3 regions of the Mesorhizobium sp. B2-6-2 genome follow, and region 3 is predicted to be linked to each of the others. Evidence: riboswitches for the same ligand, from Rfam matches in the RefSeq annotation. Region 3 holds a riboswitch; each other region holds the start of a gene.
The links. Region 3 has a riboswitch for cobalamin ahead of bluB (5,6-dimethylbenzimidazole synthase). Riboswitches for the same ligand answer to the same signal wherever they lie in the genome.

Region 1: another riboswitch for cobalamin. It lies ahead of FJ419_RS19750 (DUF1636 family protein); the one in region 3 lies ahead of bluB (5,6-dimethylbenzimidazole synthase).
Region 2: another riboswitch for cobalamin. It lies ahead of FJ419_RS22720 (CbtB domain-containing protein); the one in region 3 lies ahead of bluB (5,6-dimethylbenzimidazole synthase).

What each region holds. Positions count from the first base shown of each region.
Region 1 covers NZ_VFUG01000010.1:88,049-93,137, reverse strand. Annotated here, with positions in the region: gene FJ419_RS19755 (AraC family transcriptional regulator) at 10-843, opposite strand; cobalamin riboswitch at 1,076-1,280, shown strand; gene FJ419_RS19750 (DUF1636 family protein) at 1,372-1,758, shown strand; gene FJ419_RS19745 (ABC transporter ATP-binding protein) at 1,755-2,543, shown strand; gene FJ419_RS19740 (ABC transporter substrate-binding protein) at 2,576-3,523, shown strand; gene FJ419_RS19735 (iron ABC transporter permease) at 3,877-4,863, shown strand; gene FJ419_RS19730 (MarR family transcriptional regulator) at 5,019-5,089, shown strand, end outside.
Region 2 covers NZ_VFUG01000014.1:62-5,150, reverse strand. Annotated here, with positions in the region: gene FJ419_RS22745 (cation diffusion facilitator family transporter) at 1-404, shown strand, start outside; gene FJ419_RS22740 (VOC family protein) at 634-1,038, opposite strand; gene FJ419_RS22735 (TetR/AcrR family transcriptional regulator) at 1,137-1,769, shown strand; gene FJ419_RS22730 (hypothetical protein) at 1,856-2,416, opposite strand; gene FJ419_RS22725 (CbtA family protein) at 2,582-3,322, opposite strand; gene FJ419_RS22720 (CbtB domain-containing protein) at 3,483-3,692, opposite strand; adenosylcobalamin (AdoCbl) riboswitch at 3,693-3,836, opposite strand; gene FJ419_RS22715 (histidine phosphatase family protein) at 3,920-4,492, shown strand; gene FJ419_RS22710 (PilZ domain-containing protein) at 4,644-4,916, shown strand; partial or broken gene FJ419_RS22705 (methyltransferase) at 4,920-5,089, opposite strand, start outside.
Region 3 covers NZ_VFUG01000006.1:127,305-132,393, forward strand. Annotated here, with positions in the region: gene FJ419_RS15045 (hypothetical protein) at 1-956, shown strand, start outside; gene bluB (5,6-dimethylbenzimidazole synthase) at 957-1,688, opposite strand; cobalamin riboswitch at 1,731-1,909, opposite strand; gene FJ419_RS15055 (histone deacetylase family protein) at 2,025-2,951, shown strand; gene FJ419_RS15060 (exodeoxyribonuclease VII small subunit) at 2,955-3,206, shown strand; gene FJ419_RS15065 (DUF2277 family protein) at 3,391-3,657, shown strand; gene FJ419_RS15070 (pirin family protein) at 3,666-4,586, shown strand; gene dxs (1-deoxy-D-xylulose-5-phosphate synthase) at 4,710-5,089, shown strand, end outside.

The sequences.
Region 1 (5,089 bases), on a different contig from region 3:
GGAAGACCATCATCCTTTGACCGGCACCCAGATCTCCAGCCCGCCATTGCCGGTGCGGGCATCGAACTCGGGCCCGTAGCGCTCGAACTCGGGCGCGTCGGCGATCTCGTGTCCGGAGACCGGCAGCCACTTGTTCCAGATCGTGTTGACGGTTCGGCGGATGGTCGAGATGTGCTCGCGATGCGAGAACACCGCATATTTCTGCGCCGGCACCCGCACGCGTTGGAAATCCTTCGGCAGGTCGGAGAAATCCATCACCTCGACGCCAACGACATAGTCGAAATTGCCGGCATCGTCGCCATTCGTGCACACACCGTAGAAGACGCCGGGCACCTCGCCCGGAATGTTGCCGATATAGGGGGCGAAGCGCTGCCATTGCATCGGGATGCCGGCGCTGGTCTCGCAGCTGTAGCGCTCGCCGAGCCCGGCAACGAGGAAGGGACGGCTGGTCTCGAAGCGCGGCGGCTCGAGTGCGGTGAGAAGCGAACTGTCCATCAGTATGGGCTCCACAAGATCGAGGTTTTCGGTCGAGCCTTGCGCGCGCACCAACTCCGGCGTGGTGCCGAACTCATCGCGAAAGGCCCGCGTGAACGCCTCATGCGAGCCGTAGCCGGCATCGAGCGCGACCGAGAGAATGTCGCGCGCGCCGCCGGCCAGCTTGCGCGCCGCTTCGCTCAAGCGGCGCGCCCGCATATAGCCCATGACCGACCGTCCCGTGGCCGCGCCGAAAGCGCGCGTCACATGGAAGCGCGACACGCCGCTGCTTGCCGCTATCTCGTCAAGGCTGATGGCGTCGGGCAGGTGGCTTTCGACAAACCACAGCGCTTTCTCTGTCGGGTTCATGGCTCCTCGCATTTGGCTCGGCGACACTAGCCCCCGCGCCGCCGGCCAGTTTGATCGAAATTGCGCTTTGAGCGAAGTCGAGCGGGTTGACAAGCCAAGGCAATGTATTCTAGCTGGTAATGTTATTACATATCAGGGGAAGTAAACGACTTGCGGCAACGGCCCGACGATCCCGCCATGTCTTTCGCACGAGGGGCGGACGAAGGCCCGTTGCGACTCGCACGCGGACAACCTACGATAGCTGCGTCATGGTCCCCGAGCCGCAAGGCGAGGGGTGAAAAGGGAACACGGTGAGCTCATCCGAGTCGAGGCCGTGGCTGCCCCCGCAACTGTGAGCGGCGAGCTCCATCCGAAACGCCACTGGCCGGCAAGGCTGGGAAGGCGGATGGCGTAAGGACCCGCGAGCCAGGAGACCTGCCATCGACACGAGTTGACCGGACGGGGTGTGCCGGGAGGAGACGCGGACACCGGTCTTGTCGGCCGGCTCGTCCGGCATCCTTCCGTCGCCATTTTTGGAAAGTGACGGAAATGCTGGACGTCTTTAGCCATCGCATCATCGTCTGTTCGCTGTGCCGCGATACCGTGACCGGACGTAGGTCCGGCGGGGATTTGTGCGCCGACCTTCGCTCAAGGCTTGCCGAGACTTTGGCGTCGTCATTTGCTGTCGAAACCATCGATTGCATGGCCGGCTGCGCGCGGCCGCTGACCGTGGCCTTCAACGCGGAAGGCAAAGCCAGCTATCTCTTCGGTTCCATCGACAGCGGCACCGACGCCGGCGCGCTGGTCGAATTTGCCAGGCTCTATGCCTCGCTGGCCGACGGCTGGTGCAATTCCGGCCAGCGCCCGGCAAGGCTCGCCGGCAAGATACTGGCGCGCATCCCCGCCGCGGGCAAGGCCAGGGAGCAGGTCCGGTGAGCGCGCTCCTGCTCGAAGCTCGCGATTTGCGCGCCACGGCAAATGGCCGGATGTTGGTCGAGGATGTCAGCTTGTCGCTGGCGGCGGGCGAGCGGCTGGCCATCATCGGCCCCAATGGCGCCGGCAAGACGACTCTGCTGCGCATGTTATGCGGGGCGTTGTCGCCGAGCCGCGGCGAGGTTCGTCTTGCCGGACGCCGGCTGGACAGGATCACCGCCGCCGAACGGGCGCTCAGCATCGCCGTCGTCGGTCAGACGGACCAGCCGGATCCACGCCTTGCGCTCATCGACTATGTCGAGCTTGGCCGTGTCCCGCACGCCGGTCTGAGGCGCCGGCACGACGATCGCGACATCGTCGTCGAGGCGCTGCGCCGGACTGGGCTGTTGCCGTTGCTCGCGCGCACTGTCGGCTCGCTCTCCGGCGGCGAGCGCCAGCGCGCGCAGCTCGCCCGCGCCATCGCGCAAGAGCCCAAAATCCTGTTTCTCGATGAGCCGACCAACCACCTTGACCCGCGCGCCCGCGGCGAGCTGCTCGAGCTGGTGGCCGAATTCAACATGGCCGTGGTCGCCGTGCTGCACGATCTCGCGCTTGTGGCGCCCTTCGCCACCAGCGTCGCGGTGATGAGCAACGCCCGGCTGCACGCCCTGGCTCCGCCGCGCGAGGCGCTGGCGCAGCCGCTTGTCCGCGAGGTGTTCGGCATCGACGTGCTGCGCCTGCGGCACCCGACCGAGGATCGCGAGCTCACCGTCTTCGAGCTTCCCATGCGCGCTTCCTCGCCGCCCTGAACCTGCACAACCCCAACAAGGAGCATCATCTCGTGAAACGCCTCGCCTTGTCGCCGGCCCTGTCGCTCGTCGCCTCGGCCGCCTTCGCTTTCCCGGTCACCGTCGACAGCTGCGGCAAACCGCTCACCTTCGATGCGCCGCCGAAACGCGCCGTCATCCAGGATCTCAACATGGCCGAGATGGCTTTCGCGCTGAAGCTGCAGCCGTCGATCGTCGGGCTCACTGGCATCACCGGGTGGTACAAGGTCGGCCCCGAGTTCAAGGCCGAGCAGGGCGCCATCCCGGAGCTGGCGCCAAAATATCCGACGCTCGAAAACCTCGTCGCCGTGCAGCCGGATTTCTTCTTCGCCGGCTGGTATTACGGCATGAAGCCGGGCGGCGAGGTGACGCCCGACACGCTTGCCCCGCATGGCATCAAGACGCTGGTGCTGACCGAGAGCTGCGTCCATCTCGACAAGAACCGGCCCGCCGCCTCGATGGATCTGCTTTATGACGACGTCGAGAAGCTGGGCAAGATCTTCGGCAAGCAAGCGGAGGCCGAAAAGCTGGTCGACGGCTGGAAGGCCGAGCTCGCCGGCATCATGGCGAAGGTGGGTGGCCGCAAGGGCACGCGCGTCTTCCTCTACGATTCCGGCGAGGACAAGCCCTTCACCGCCGGCAAGTTCGCCATTCCCAACGCCATAATCGCCGCCGCCGGCGGCGAAAACATCATGGCCGACATGGAGACGAGCTGGGGCAACACCGACTGGGAGACGGTCGCCTCGCGCAATCCCCAGTTCCTCATCCTGCTCGATTACCAGGATGGCGGCGGCTACAGGAAACTGCTCGATTTCCTTAAAGTCCATCCTGCGATGAAAGAGACGGACGCGGTCAGGAACGAGCGCTTCGTGGCGCTGCGCTACGCCGAGCTGACGCCCGGACCCGCCAACATCGAGGCGATCGGCAAGATCGCCAGGGCCATGCATCCGGAGGCGTTTTAGGTCTGAGGCACGGATGAGCCGGAAGTGTTGCCGTTGATGGATAGCCTGCCTTGGAGAATGGCGAAAACGCCCCTCACTTCGTCATCCACGGGCGGAGCAAGGAGCGAAGCGACGCGGCGCAGACCCGAGGATCCATTCCGTGGCTTTCGAGCGTTGCAACCGTGCGGAATTCTACGCCGTCGCTCTCCGCGCGCCAGGTCACGGAATGGACTCCAGGGTCTCCGCGACGGCGCTTCGCGCCTGCTTCGCCCTGGAATGACGAAGTCGCGGAGACCCCCGCTAATCCCGAACGCCGGTATCGCCGCGGCAGGTCCCATGCCGTGAATTTGCGCCATACCCCATTCATCCTGGCGATGGCCCTGGGCGCTATCCTGCTGGTAGCGCTCGCGCTGCTTTCGATCGCCTATGGCTCGACGCTGATACCTTTGCGCGAGGTCGTCGGCGCGCTGGCGCATGCGTCCGGGCTCGACAGCCGGGGCCCATCCGGCCCGGTCGGCAGCATCGTCGTCGACCTGAGGCTGCCGCGCACGCTGCTGGCGATGACCGTCGGCGCCGGCCTCGGCGTCGTCGGCGCGCTGCTGCAGACCGTCACCCGCAATGACCTCGCCGATCCGTTCCTGTTCGGCCTCTCCTCGGGCGCGGCAGCCGGCGCCGTTTCGGTCATCACCGTCTTCGGCGACAGTTTCGGCATCTGGACGCTCCCGCTCGCCGCCTTCACAGGCGGCATGCTGGCGGCGGCGATCGTGCTTCTGTTGGTGTCGCGGGTGAGGGGGCAGGGGCCGGAGCGGCTGATCCTTGCCGGCCTCGCCGTCTCGTTCATGTTCACCGCGCTGACCAACTACCTCGTCTTCGCCGGCGACCAGCGCGCCGCGCATTCGGTGTTGTTCTGGACCATGGGCGGGCTTGGCCTTGCTCGCTGGGACAATATCGGCCTGGCGGCGCTGGGCGCCGGCATCATCCTCGCCTACGGCCTGTGGAACCACCGCCGCTTCGATGCCTTTCTCGCCGGCGAAAGCGCCGCCGAGAGCCTTGGCGTGCCGGTGGCGAGGATGCGCCGCACGACATTCCTCGTCGCCGCGCTGGCGACCGCCAGTCTCGTTGCCGTAGCCGGCGTCATCGGCTTCGTCGGCCTGATGATCCCGCATCTCGGCCGGCCGCTGGCCGGCTCGCTGCACCGGCCCATGATAGCGATCTGCGCGCTGTTCGGCTCGATCCTGCTTTTGGCCAGCGATCTACTTGCCCGCACGCTTTTGCCGCCGCAGGAACTGCCGATCGGCATCATCACGAGCTCGCTCGGCGCCTTCTTCGTCGTCACCATGCTGATGCGCAACCGGCCATGATCTCCCCGCCCTGGGATCGGCCTGCCGGCACCGACCCCTGCACGTTCATCGATCGCTAACCGTAAGGGAGCTTGCCTTGCTGCAACGTCGATTTGCCGGCTTCTGGAACAAAGCAGCCTCTTGAATAGTGAGCACGCTTATTATATGTACCGCTCATGGTTTCCGACGGTATCGACAGATTGGGATTTTTGATCCACGACGTGCAGCGCTTGATGCGCAAGCGTTT
Region 2 (5,089 bases), on a different contig from region 3:
CGCACATCCCGGCACTCGACGTCGCCACGGTGCGCTTTGCCGAGGCGGAAACGGAAGCTGGCCACCATCATGCGCCGGATCCGTTCCTGGTCTCGGGCAAGCTAGCCAGCGGGCTGCTCGAAATCGTCGACACGCCGCAGGGCGAGCGCATGCGGCTGCGCCTGTCGCGTCACGCCGAGGGCCTGCGGGCGAACGTCGCCATTGAAAGGGCGGACGGTGCGGTCGAAAGCCTGCCGCTGTCTCCGGTCGGCGGCGACCATCATTATTTGCAGAGCCTGGTCGCACCTGCCGAACCGCACGAATTCAGCGCCAGGCTGCAACTGGCGGCCGGTCCCGACACCGAGGATTTGCCCTTCGCCATGGCCGATCCGCAAGGCCACCATCACGAGCGCGCGCATGGCTGATACAGGCAAGCGCTTCGGGAGCGAACATGGCTGGCTAGAGCACAGTTCCGGAGTCCAACTCGCCGAGATTTGCTGGGCGGAAGGGCGATAGCGCGCCAGATGTCTGAGCGGATATCGGGATAACAAGATCGGTCGAGGGCGATGGCAGGCATTGCCCGGACATGAGAGCGACGGCTGCCCGTCGCTTTCTCGGATGTCGTTCCGACATCGGGATTGCGATACAGATGGTCTATTGCATGGCTGCGGGGTTCATCCACAGGAACTCCCAGACATTTCCGTCCGGATCTTCGATGTGGCGGTTGAACATGAAACCAAGATCCTGCGCAGGGTTGGGATCAGCGCGGCCGCCCGCCGCGATCCCTTTCTCGATTGTCGCATTGACCGCGTCCTTGCTGTCGACGGTCAGCGCGATCAGCATCTGGCTCTCGCGCTTGGCGTCGCCGATCGGCCGGGCTGTGAACTGGCTGTAGTGTTGGTGCGTCAGCAACATGACTCCTATCGATTCGGAGAACATGATCGAACTGGCCTGGTCGTTCGAGAACTGTGGGTTGAGCGTGCCGCCGATCGCGAGATAGAACTTGGTCGCTGCCTGCAGGTCGCGTACCGGCAGATTGAGGAAAAGCATTTGCGTCATCAGTTTGAACCTTCGTTGCCGGGTACTAGCCAGTCTAGTACTGCAACGGATGGCTATCACGACGGAACCGTACCGTCTAGTACCGGTCGAGAGGCGTTATGAAAATTGACGGTGAGACCAGATCGGCTCGCAAGGATCGCGAAATCATCGAGGCGGCGACGGCGGCGTTCATCGCCAACGGCTATGATGGGACCAGCATGGAGGAGATCGCCACCAGAGCGTGCGCTTCCAAGCAGACCGTCTACAAGCATTTCACGGACAAGGAGACGCTTTTCAGCAAAGTCGTGGAGTCCACCGCGTCCCAGACCAACGACGTTGTCGAGTCCGTGACGATGCTGCTTTCCGAAGCGAAATTCCTGGAGGGCGGCCTGCAGCAGCTTGCCCGGCGATTGGTCACCACGCTGATGAACGACGAGTTGCTGAGGCTCCGGCGTCTGATTATTGCCAATGCCGATCGGATGCCGCAGCTTGGCCGCAGCTGGTACGACAAAGGCTTTGAGCGCATGCTTTCCTCGGTAGCGGCTTGTTTTCAAAAGCTCACAGGGCGAGGCCTGTTGCAGACCGACGATCCCCGTTTGGCGGCCAGCCATTTCTTTGGAATGCTGCTTTGGATTCCGATGAACGAAGCCATGTTCACCGGACGCAATCCGCGCTCGAAAGCCGACCTTGAGCGGCACGCCGATGCCTCGGTCGAAGCGTTCCTTGCCGCCTATGGGATGCGTTCGAAGTAATCGCGCTGCCAGACGCGATCTGCGGGAGCAAAACGAGCCGCGTTACGTCGCCTGGTATCTTGAGAACATCAGCCGGCCGAAGCCGGTTAGCGCACGCGGGCGAGCGGCGTGCCGAAGATCGACATTGTGGCGGCGCCGAGCGCCGCCACAGTGCCGAGGATCACCGCAAGGCTCGGCAAGTGGAAGAAGATGTCGCGCCATCTGGGCTCGACGACCGCGCCGGTGCTGAAGGCCTCGCGGCTATACTGGCACAGGATCCACGACGCGCCGCTGCGCACCATCTCGGCATCGATGTCCGAGATCAGCGCCTTCGCACCCCGTTCAGCTGAAGGCATCGTCGCCATATGGGTGAGCAGCGCCTTGGCGGCGGCGAGATAGGCGTGGCTGCATTCGTTGAACGGGCTTTCCTCGTCGCCGAGGCTGCCCGGCATCAAGCCCCAGAGGCAATAGGTGAATTGCAGATTGCCGTGATTGTAGAGCCGGCGGAAGGTCGGGTCTGTCGCGGTCTGGCGGTGGGCGAGGTCGAGGATCTCGCCGCGATGGCGCGCGATGACGGCCATCTGGCCGTGGGTCAGGCCGGGGATCTGGATGCCCGGAGGAGGCGGGGCCGAGGATCCGCTATGCGCTTGCGCGGATGTGGCGGCCACAAATGCGAGCAGCGCCGCAACCGAGCAATTCCAGGAAAAGTGTGCGGCGGTTTTCCGTCCGGAATTGCGAGAAAACAAAAGACCAAAGTGGCTCTGCGGTCGTACCGACCGTTGAGCCGCTTTGGCCGCCAGGGCGCGAAACAGTGGCGGCCAACGCATCGGATTTCAGGCGTAGCGGCGTGCCGGGCTGCGCTGGTCGCGCGCCGCGACCACGCGTTCGGCAACCGCGCCGAAGCCGAGCCCGACGACGGTCCACAGCACCAGCTGGATGCCGAGCGAGGCGACGCGGAACTGCCACAGCACCGTCGCCGAGAAGTTCTCCGGCACTTCGTTGATGTCGGGCAGCGCCGCCTTCACCAATGCGAAGACGACGAGGAAGGAGAGCCCGGCCACGATCGAGGCGTTCCAGGCGCCGAGCTGGTTCCACAGCCGCTGCGCCAGACCCACCGCCGCCACCATCGCCGTGATCGAGATGACGATCATGATGAAGAACAGCTCGGTGCGGTAGCCGATCGTTTCGGCATTGCCGACCGCGGGCGGGTTGGCCGGATATTTGAGGCCGGGCACCACGATCACGGCCAGGAAGCCGAGCAACGCCAGCAGCGCCGAGGTGCCGCGCGGTCCGAGCGAGCCCAGCCGGCCATAGGCATAGGCGAAGACCAGCGAGAACAGCCCGCCAAGCGCGGCGCCATAGATCAGCACGCCGGTTGCCAGGCCGATGCCGGCTTGCGTGGCGCGGCTGACCATCTCGGGCTCCGGCGCCCCGCCGGCGGCCTGGGCCTGCTGTTCCTCGAAGGCGATCGCCTTGTCGACCTGCGGCTCGCCATAGACGCGGGCGAAGGCGAACGCCAGAATCCCGGCGACCAGCCCGACAAGCATGCCGCGCAGCAAAAGTTTTCCAACCATGTCACCAATCCCTCTAAGCAATTCCAGGAAAAGTGCGTAGCGGTTTTCCGTCCGGAATTGCGTTAAGCCAACCAAGCAATTCCAGGAAAAGTGCGTAGCGGTTTTCCGTCCGGAATTGCCTTAGATCGGAATCGAAAGCGGGTTCAGCGATGCTGCCGCTTTAGTGGCAGGGGAAGCCGAGCAGGTGGCGGCCGTCATGCACGAATTCGTGCACATAGGTGCCGCGGATCAGCGAGGTGGCGCCTTCTTCCGCGCCGACGAAATAGATCGCCAGCATCAAAAGCAGCCCGCCGAGGATGGCCCAGGGCAGAAGCTCGCGGACCGGAATCGCAACCGGGCCGTAGCTGGGGGCGAAGGTGGTGTCGGACATATTGACCTCCCTTGGGATACTGCGTCCCGTTGATCGAACGATGCTGCGGAATAAGGCCTGACTTTCGGCTGGTGCCGATCACAGTGGCGCGACCGTGCCGGACTCGCACCGGCTTCCAATCCCGTATAGCACTAAGACACTTGTCAGCACTTCGTTCGCCTGTCAACGACATGTAATGGCGGCACGGCTACGTGAGGCCTGTTTTTCGCTGGGCCACGGAGTTTTTCATGCTTGCCCGCCTGACGATGATCGCAAGCGGAGCGACGCCCGGAATGCGCAAGGGCCGCTTTCCGAACGATGAGCCGCCGGAGCCGCGCGCCCTGGATCGCGCCGGCGCGCTGGCCGCTTCGCTGCGTCGCGCCGACCGTGTCTGGACAAGTCCGGCGCTTGCCGCGCGGCGGACGGCCGAGGCGCTCGGCCTTGACGCGACGGTCGAGCCGCTGCTTGCCGAACAGGATTTCGCACGCTGGGCCGGCAAAAGCTTCGAGGAGGTGCAGGCCGGGGACCCGGAAGGCATGGCGGCCTGGTTCGCCGACGCAGACGCGGCGCCTCATGGCGGTGAATCGCTCGCCGCCGTCGCCCGGCGGGGTGCTGCGCTGATGGAGCGGCTGGCCGGCGAGAGCGGTCACACCGTCGCAGTGACGCATGCCGTGCCGATCCGCGCCGCCATGGCGCATGTGCTCGGCGCGCCGCTTTCCTCGGTCTGGAAGATCGATATCGAGCCGCTGTCGCTCACTGAGTTCCGCGGCGACGGCCGCCGCTGGGTGCTGCGTGCGAGCGGCGTCACTGTCGCCGGCTGAATGCTCAGGCGTGAACGCTCCATCCGTGGACCCGGCCGGCATATCAAGTCGGCACACCACCGTTTCAGTGATCGCTAACGGAACGGAAACGCTTCGCTGCTATGGTGCGGCCCCATGGCGAGGAGAGCCTTGCCTGAGGAGCCCGCCGGATATGGCCAGTTTTCCCGAGACCGAGCGACGTCTTCATGCGCGCGAATTCGTGCTCAAGCAAGCCACGATCATCGCCGCCGGCGTCAGGATCGGTTGCTCGGTCAGAAATCAGCACGAGCAGGGCGCGGAATTGCGCGTCGGCGCAGATGTGGAGATCCCGGACCGCTTCCTGCTCGAGGTCCCGGCCGACGATACGGCCTATCGCGCTTTGGTGCGGTGGCGGCGCAACGACCGCGTCGGCGTGGCGCTCTACAGCAACGTGCCGAAGGACTGATGCTCAAAGGTATCGGCGCACGCTCGCCCTGTAGGCGCGGTAGGGTTCGCCGAACTTGCGTTCCAGATAGGCCTCCTCGCGCAGCACCACGCCGTAATGCAGGATGGGGAAGCTCGCGATGGTCGCGATGACGGCCCACCAGCTGTCAAAGAGCAGCCCGATCCCGAGAAGCA
Region 3 (5,089 bases):
TGTCGATCATGATGCGGACATGGCCGTTCATCGTCTTTCGCATGATCGTCTATTTCGGCATCACGGTCGCCTACATCATGGCGACCGGCACGGGCGCCAGCGTCGGCTACGGCGTCGGTCACATCTCCACCGATCCCGACGGGCCGATGTCCTTCGCGCTGTGGGGCGGCGTGGTCGGCTTCGGCGTCGTCTCGATCGCCGTCTACTGGATCCGCGAATACATCCTCTATGTGCTGAAAGCGGGCCATATCGCCGTCATGGTGCATCTGATCGACGGCCGTGACGTTCCCGACGGCCAGGGCCAGATCGCCTACGCCAAGGAAGTGGTCGCCCAGCGCTTTGCCGAGGCCAACATCCTTTTCGTCGTCGACCAGCTGGTCAAGGGCGCCATCCGAGCCATCACCGGCCTGATCGGCGGCATCGCCGCCTTCCTGCCCATTCCGGGCCTGAGCGGCATTGTAAGCTTCATCAACACGGTGATCCGCCTGTCGCTGACCTATGTCGACGAGATCATCCTCGGCTACAACATCCGCATCAATTCGAGCTCGCCTTTCGAGACGGCAAGGCAAGGCGTCGTGCTCTACGCGCAGAACGGCAAGCACATGGTCAAGAACGCCGTCTGGCTGGCGGCGATCATGTGGGGCGTGTCCTTCGTCATCTTCCTGTTGATGCTGGCGCCCGCGGCCGCCATTCTGTGGGTCATGCCGGGCCAGCTTGCCGGCTGGGCCTTCGTGCTAGCCATCGTCTTTGCCTGGGCCTTCAAGGCAGCCTTCATCGAGCCCTTCGCCATCGCCTCGCTGATGCAGGTTTATTTTGAAGCCATTGAAGGCCAAGCGCCCAATCCCGAATGGGACCGGCGGCTCGCCGAGACCTCGTCCAAATTCAGGGAATTGCGCGACAAGGCGCTGGGCTCTTTTGGCGGCGGCTCGCGCTGGGACACGCCGAGGGCTGCCTGATCATGGCTTTGATGCGCCGCCGAGCTTTGCGATCGCCGATTTAAGCGGCGCCTCGCCGGCGCCGCGAAACGTCTCGCTCATGACCAGTTCGGGCAGTGGCAGGCGCTTGCCCCAGCCATGCGCCTCGAGGTCCGGCTTCGGCGCGAAGGCCGAGACGCGGCCGACGCAGAGATAGGCGATCGGCGTGACATGCTCCGGGATCGCGAGAAGCCGCTTCAGCGCCTCGGTCTCGATGATGCTCACCCAGCCGACGCCGACACTTTCGGCCCGCGCCGCCAGCCAGAAATTCTGCACCGCGCAGACAGTGCTGTAGAGGTCCATCTCCGGATTGTGCCAGCGACCGAGCGGCGAGTCCTTCGAGCGCTGCCGGTCGCAGGTGATGCACAGGTTGAGCGCGCTTTCGCAGATGCCTTCGAGCTTCAGCTTACGGTAGAGCGCCTGCCGTTCCGCCTCGATCGCCGGCAATTCCTGCTCGCGCGCCGCGAGGAACAGGTCGCGCACCTGCTGCCGCCTTGCGGCGTCGCGGATGACGATGAAATTCCACGGCTGCATATAGCCGACCGACGGGGCGTGATGGGCGGCGGTGATGAGCCGGGCCAGCACATTGTCATCGAGATCGTCGGGGACAAAATGGCTGCGCACGTCGCGCCTGGTGAACATCGCCCGGTAGACCGCGTCGCGCGCCAATTGGTCAAAGTCGTCGCCGCTCGCGGCGATCGCTGCTGCCGTCATCGCTTTTCCCCTTGCGACAAGCAGTCCCCCGCCTGACCAAGCGGAAAACCATGTCTGCCGGGCCGGTCTTCTGGCTCGGGATCGTCCCGCATCCGGCGCCTTCCCGTCTTCGACAGTGGCGTGTGCCGGCGCGGTCCCCCTTACAGTGTTGGGCACGCCACGGAGTTCAACCGTGTTCCCGATTCTCCCGCGTCGCGGGCACCTGGCAGCGATGCGACCTTACAGCGAAGCTTGGGCCGCGCCAATGGCGTTAGCGACACGGCAAGACGCGATTTCCCCAGCCATTCGGCCTGCCAAACATGGTCATTCGGCCGCCAGGTCCCTAGATTAGGCGCCATGGCCACCCGTCTCTATACGCACCCGATCTTCCTCGAACACCTCACGCCGCCCGGCCATCCCGAGCGGCCCGACCGCCTGCGTGCCATCGAGCGCGTGCTCGACGACGAGGCGTTTTCGGCGCTCGACCGCGTCAAGGCGCCGGAAGGCGACGAGAAAACGATCCTCTATGCGCATCCCGAGGATTTCGTCGAGCGCGTGCGCGCGGCGATCCCTGAGAGCGGGATCGTGTCGATCGACGCCGATACCAGCGCCAGCCCGAAAAGCTGGCAGGCCGTGATCACCGCGATCGGCGGTGCCAACGCGGCGGTGGACGACGTCTTCGAGGGCCGTGCGGCAAACGTCTTCGTCGCCGCGCGTCCGCCTGGACATCATGCCGAGAAGACCACGGCGATGGGCTTCTGCCTGTTCAACACGGCGGCGATCGCCGCCCGCTACGCCCAGAACAAGCACCAGGCCGAGCGCGTCGCCATCGTCGACTGGGACGTCCATCACGGCAACGGCACGCAGGACATTTTCTGGGACGACCCGTCGGTGCTCTATTGCTCGACGCACCAGATGCCGCTTTACCCAGGCACCGGCGCGAAGGGCGAGACCGGCGCCGGCAACATCGTCAACGCGCCGCTTTCGCCGCAGACCGGCAGCGACCTGTTCCGCGACGCATTCCTGTCGCGCGTGCTGCCGTCCATCGATGCGTTCGCGCCGGACCTGATTATCATTTCCGCCGGCTTCGACGCGCACCACCGCGATCCGCTGGCCGAGATCAACCTGACCGAGGACGATTTCGACTGGGCGACCGGGCAATTGATGGAACGCGCCGGCCGCCATAGCTCCAACAGGCTCGTCAGCCTGCTGGAAGGCGGCTACGATCTGCAGGGACTGGCATTTTCAGTCGCCGCCCATGTCGGGCGGCTGATGAAGGGATAGGGTATGGCATTGGAAGGCAATGAGGACGTCAAGGCGATGAGCTTCGAACAGGCGCTCGACGCGCTTGAGAAGATCGTCGATGATCTTGAGCGCGGCGACGTCCCGCTCGACCAGTCGATCAAGATCTATGAGCGCGGCGAAGCGCTGAAGGCGCATTGCGACCGGCTGCTGAAAGCGGCCGAGGACAAGGTCGAGAAGATCAGGCTGTCGCGCGACGGCAAGCCGATGGGAACTGAACCGCTGGACGCCGACTGAGGTGTTGATATTCAGGTGAAGCCGGCCTGCAAATGGCAACTTCCGGTGCTCACGTACTTCAAGTACGCTCCGCTCCGGTTCTCGGAAATCACCATTTTCGGCTCGGCCTGACCTGAATCTCAACACCTCAGCGGATGATCTCAGACCGGGTAAGGGCAAAGAAAGCAGGTAAGGAGTTCAAGCCATGTGCCGCAACATCAAGACCTTGGCCAATTTCGAGCCGCCGGCGACCAATGACGAAGTGCATGACGCAGCGCTTCAGTTCGTGCGCAAGCTGGCCGGCTCAACGAAGCCGTCCAAGCGCAACGAGCACGCTTTTTATCACGCAGTGGAAGCGATCGCGGCCGCTGCGCGCGAATTGATCGATTCGCTCGAAACCAACCAGGAACCGCGCAATCGCGAGGAAGAGGCCGCCAAGGCGAAGGCAAGGTCGGCGCTGCGTTTCGCCTGAGGGTAGTCATGAGCTTTTTTCCCGGAAACGACCCTGAACCCGGCGATGCCTTCGCCTGCGACCAGATCGAGCTGATGGTCGTTCCGAACGCCAAGGACATTGGCGGCTTCGAGGTGCGCCGCGCTCTTCCGACGGCAAAGCGCCGGCTGGTCGGGCCGTTCATCTTCTTCGACCGCATGGGCCCTGCGATCCTGCGCGCCGGCCATGCGCTCGACGTGCGTCCGCATCCGCATATCGGGCTTTCCACCGTCACCTACCTGTTCGACGGCAGGATCAGGCATCGCGATTCGCTCGGCACCGAAATGGTGATCGCGCCGGGCGACGTGAATCTGATGACAGCCGGGCGCGGCATCGTTCATTCAGAGCGCACGCCACAGGAATTGCGCGGCGCGCCGATGTCGGTCTCGGGCTTGCAGACCTGGCTGGCGCTGCCCGACGGCAAGGAGGAGATTGCTCCGGTGTTCGCGAACACGTCGGTGGCCAGCTTGCCGCAGATCGATGCCGAGGGCGTCAGCGGCCGCATCGTGATCGGCGCGTTCTCAGGCCTTCGCTCGCCCGTGGCGACCGCATCGGACACGCTCTACGCCGATCTCAGGCTGGCCGCCGGTGCCAGCGTGAAGATTCCAGCCGATGCCGAGGAGCGCGCCATCTACACGCTGGAGGGCAACATCTCGATCGCCGGCGATGTTTTCCCGGCCGAACGGCTTCTGGTGTTCAAGCCCGGCGAGGAGATAGTCGTTTCTTCCGAGCGCGGTGCGCATTTCATGCTGTTCGGCGGCGCTTCGCTGGGCTCCAAGCGCTACATTTGGTGGAATTTCGTCTCGTCCTCCAAGGAACGCATCGAGCAGGCCAAGCAGGAATGGAAGACGGGCCGCTTCGATATCGTTCCCGGCGATGAGGAAGAGTTTATTCCGCTGCCCGAGAACTAGGGTCCGCCTTGCGCGTCACTGGCGCGCATTTACATTCGCCCGCCGGCGGCCTATTCCCGCGCATGATTATGGCGCAATCTGCTGGTAGCGCCGTGTTCGATCGATAAGGCAGGACGCGCCCGAGTGAAGCCAGACACGCCGCTGCTCGACAAGGTCCGCATTCCGGCGGATTTGCGGACGCTTGATGAAAGCGCGCTGCCGCAGCTTGCCGCGGAACTCCGCGCCGAGCTCATTGACGCCGTGTCGCAGACCGGTGGTCATCTCGGCGCCGGCCTCGGCGTCGTCGAGCTGACGGTTGCGCTGCACTATGTCTTCAACACGCCGCAGGACCGGCTGATCTGGGACGTCGGCCACCAGGCCTATCCGCACAAGATCCTGACTGGCCGCCGCGACCGCATCCGTACGCTGCGCCAGGAAGGCGGCCTCTCTGGTTTCACCCGGCGGGTCGAGAGCGAATACGACCCGTTCGGCGCCGCGCATTCCTCGACCTCGATTTCGGCCGG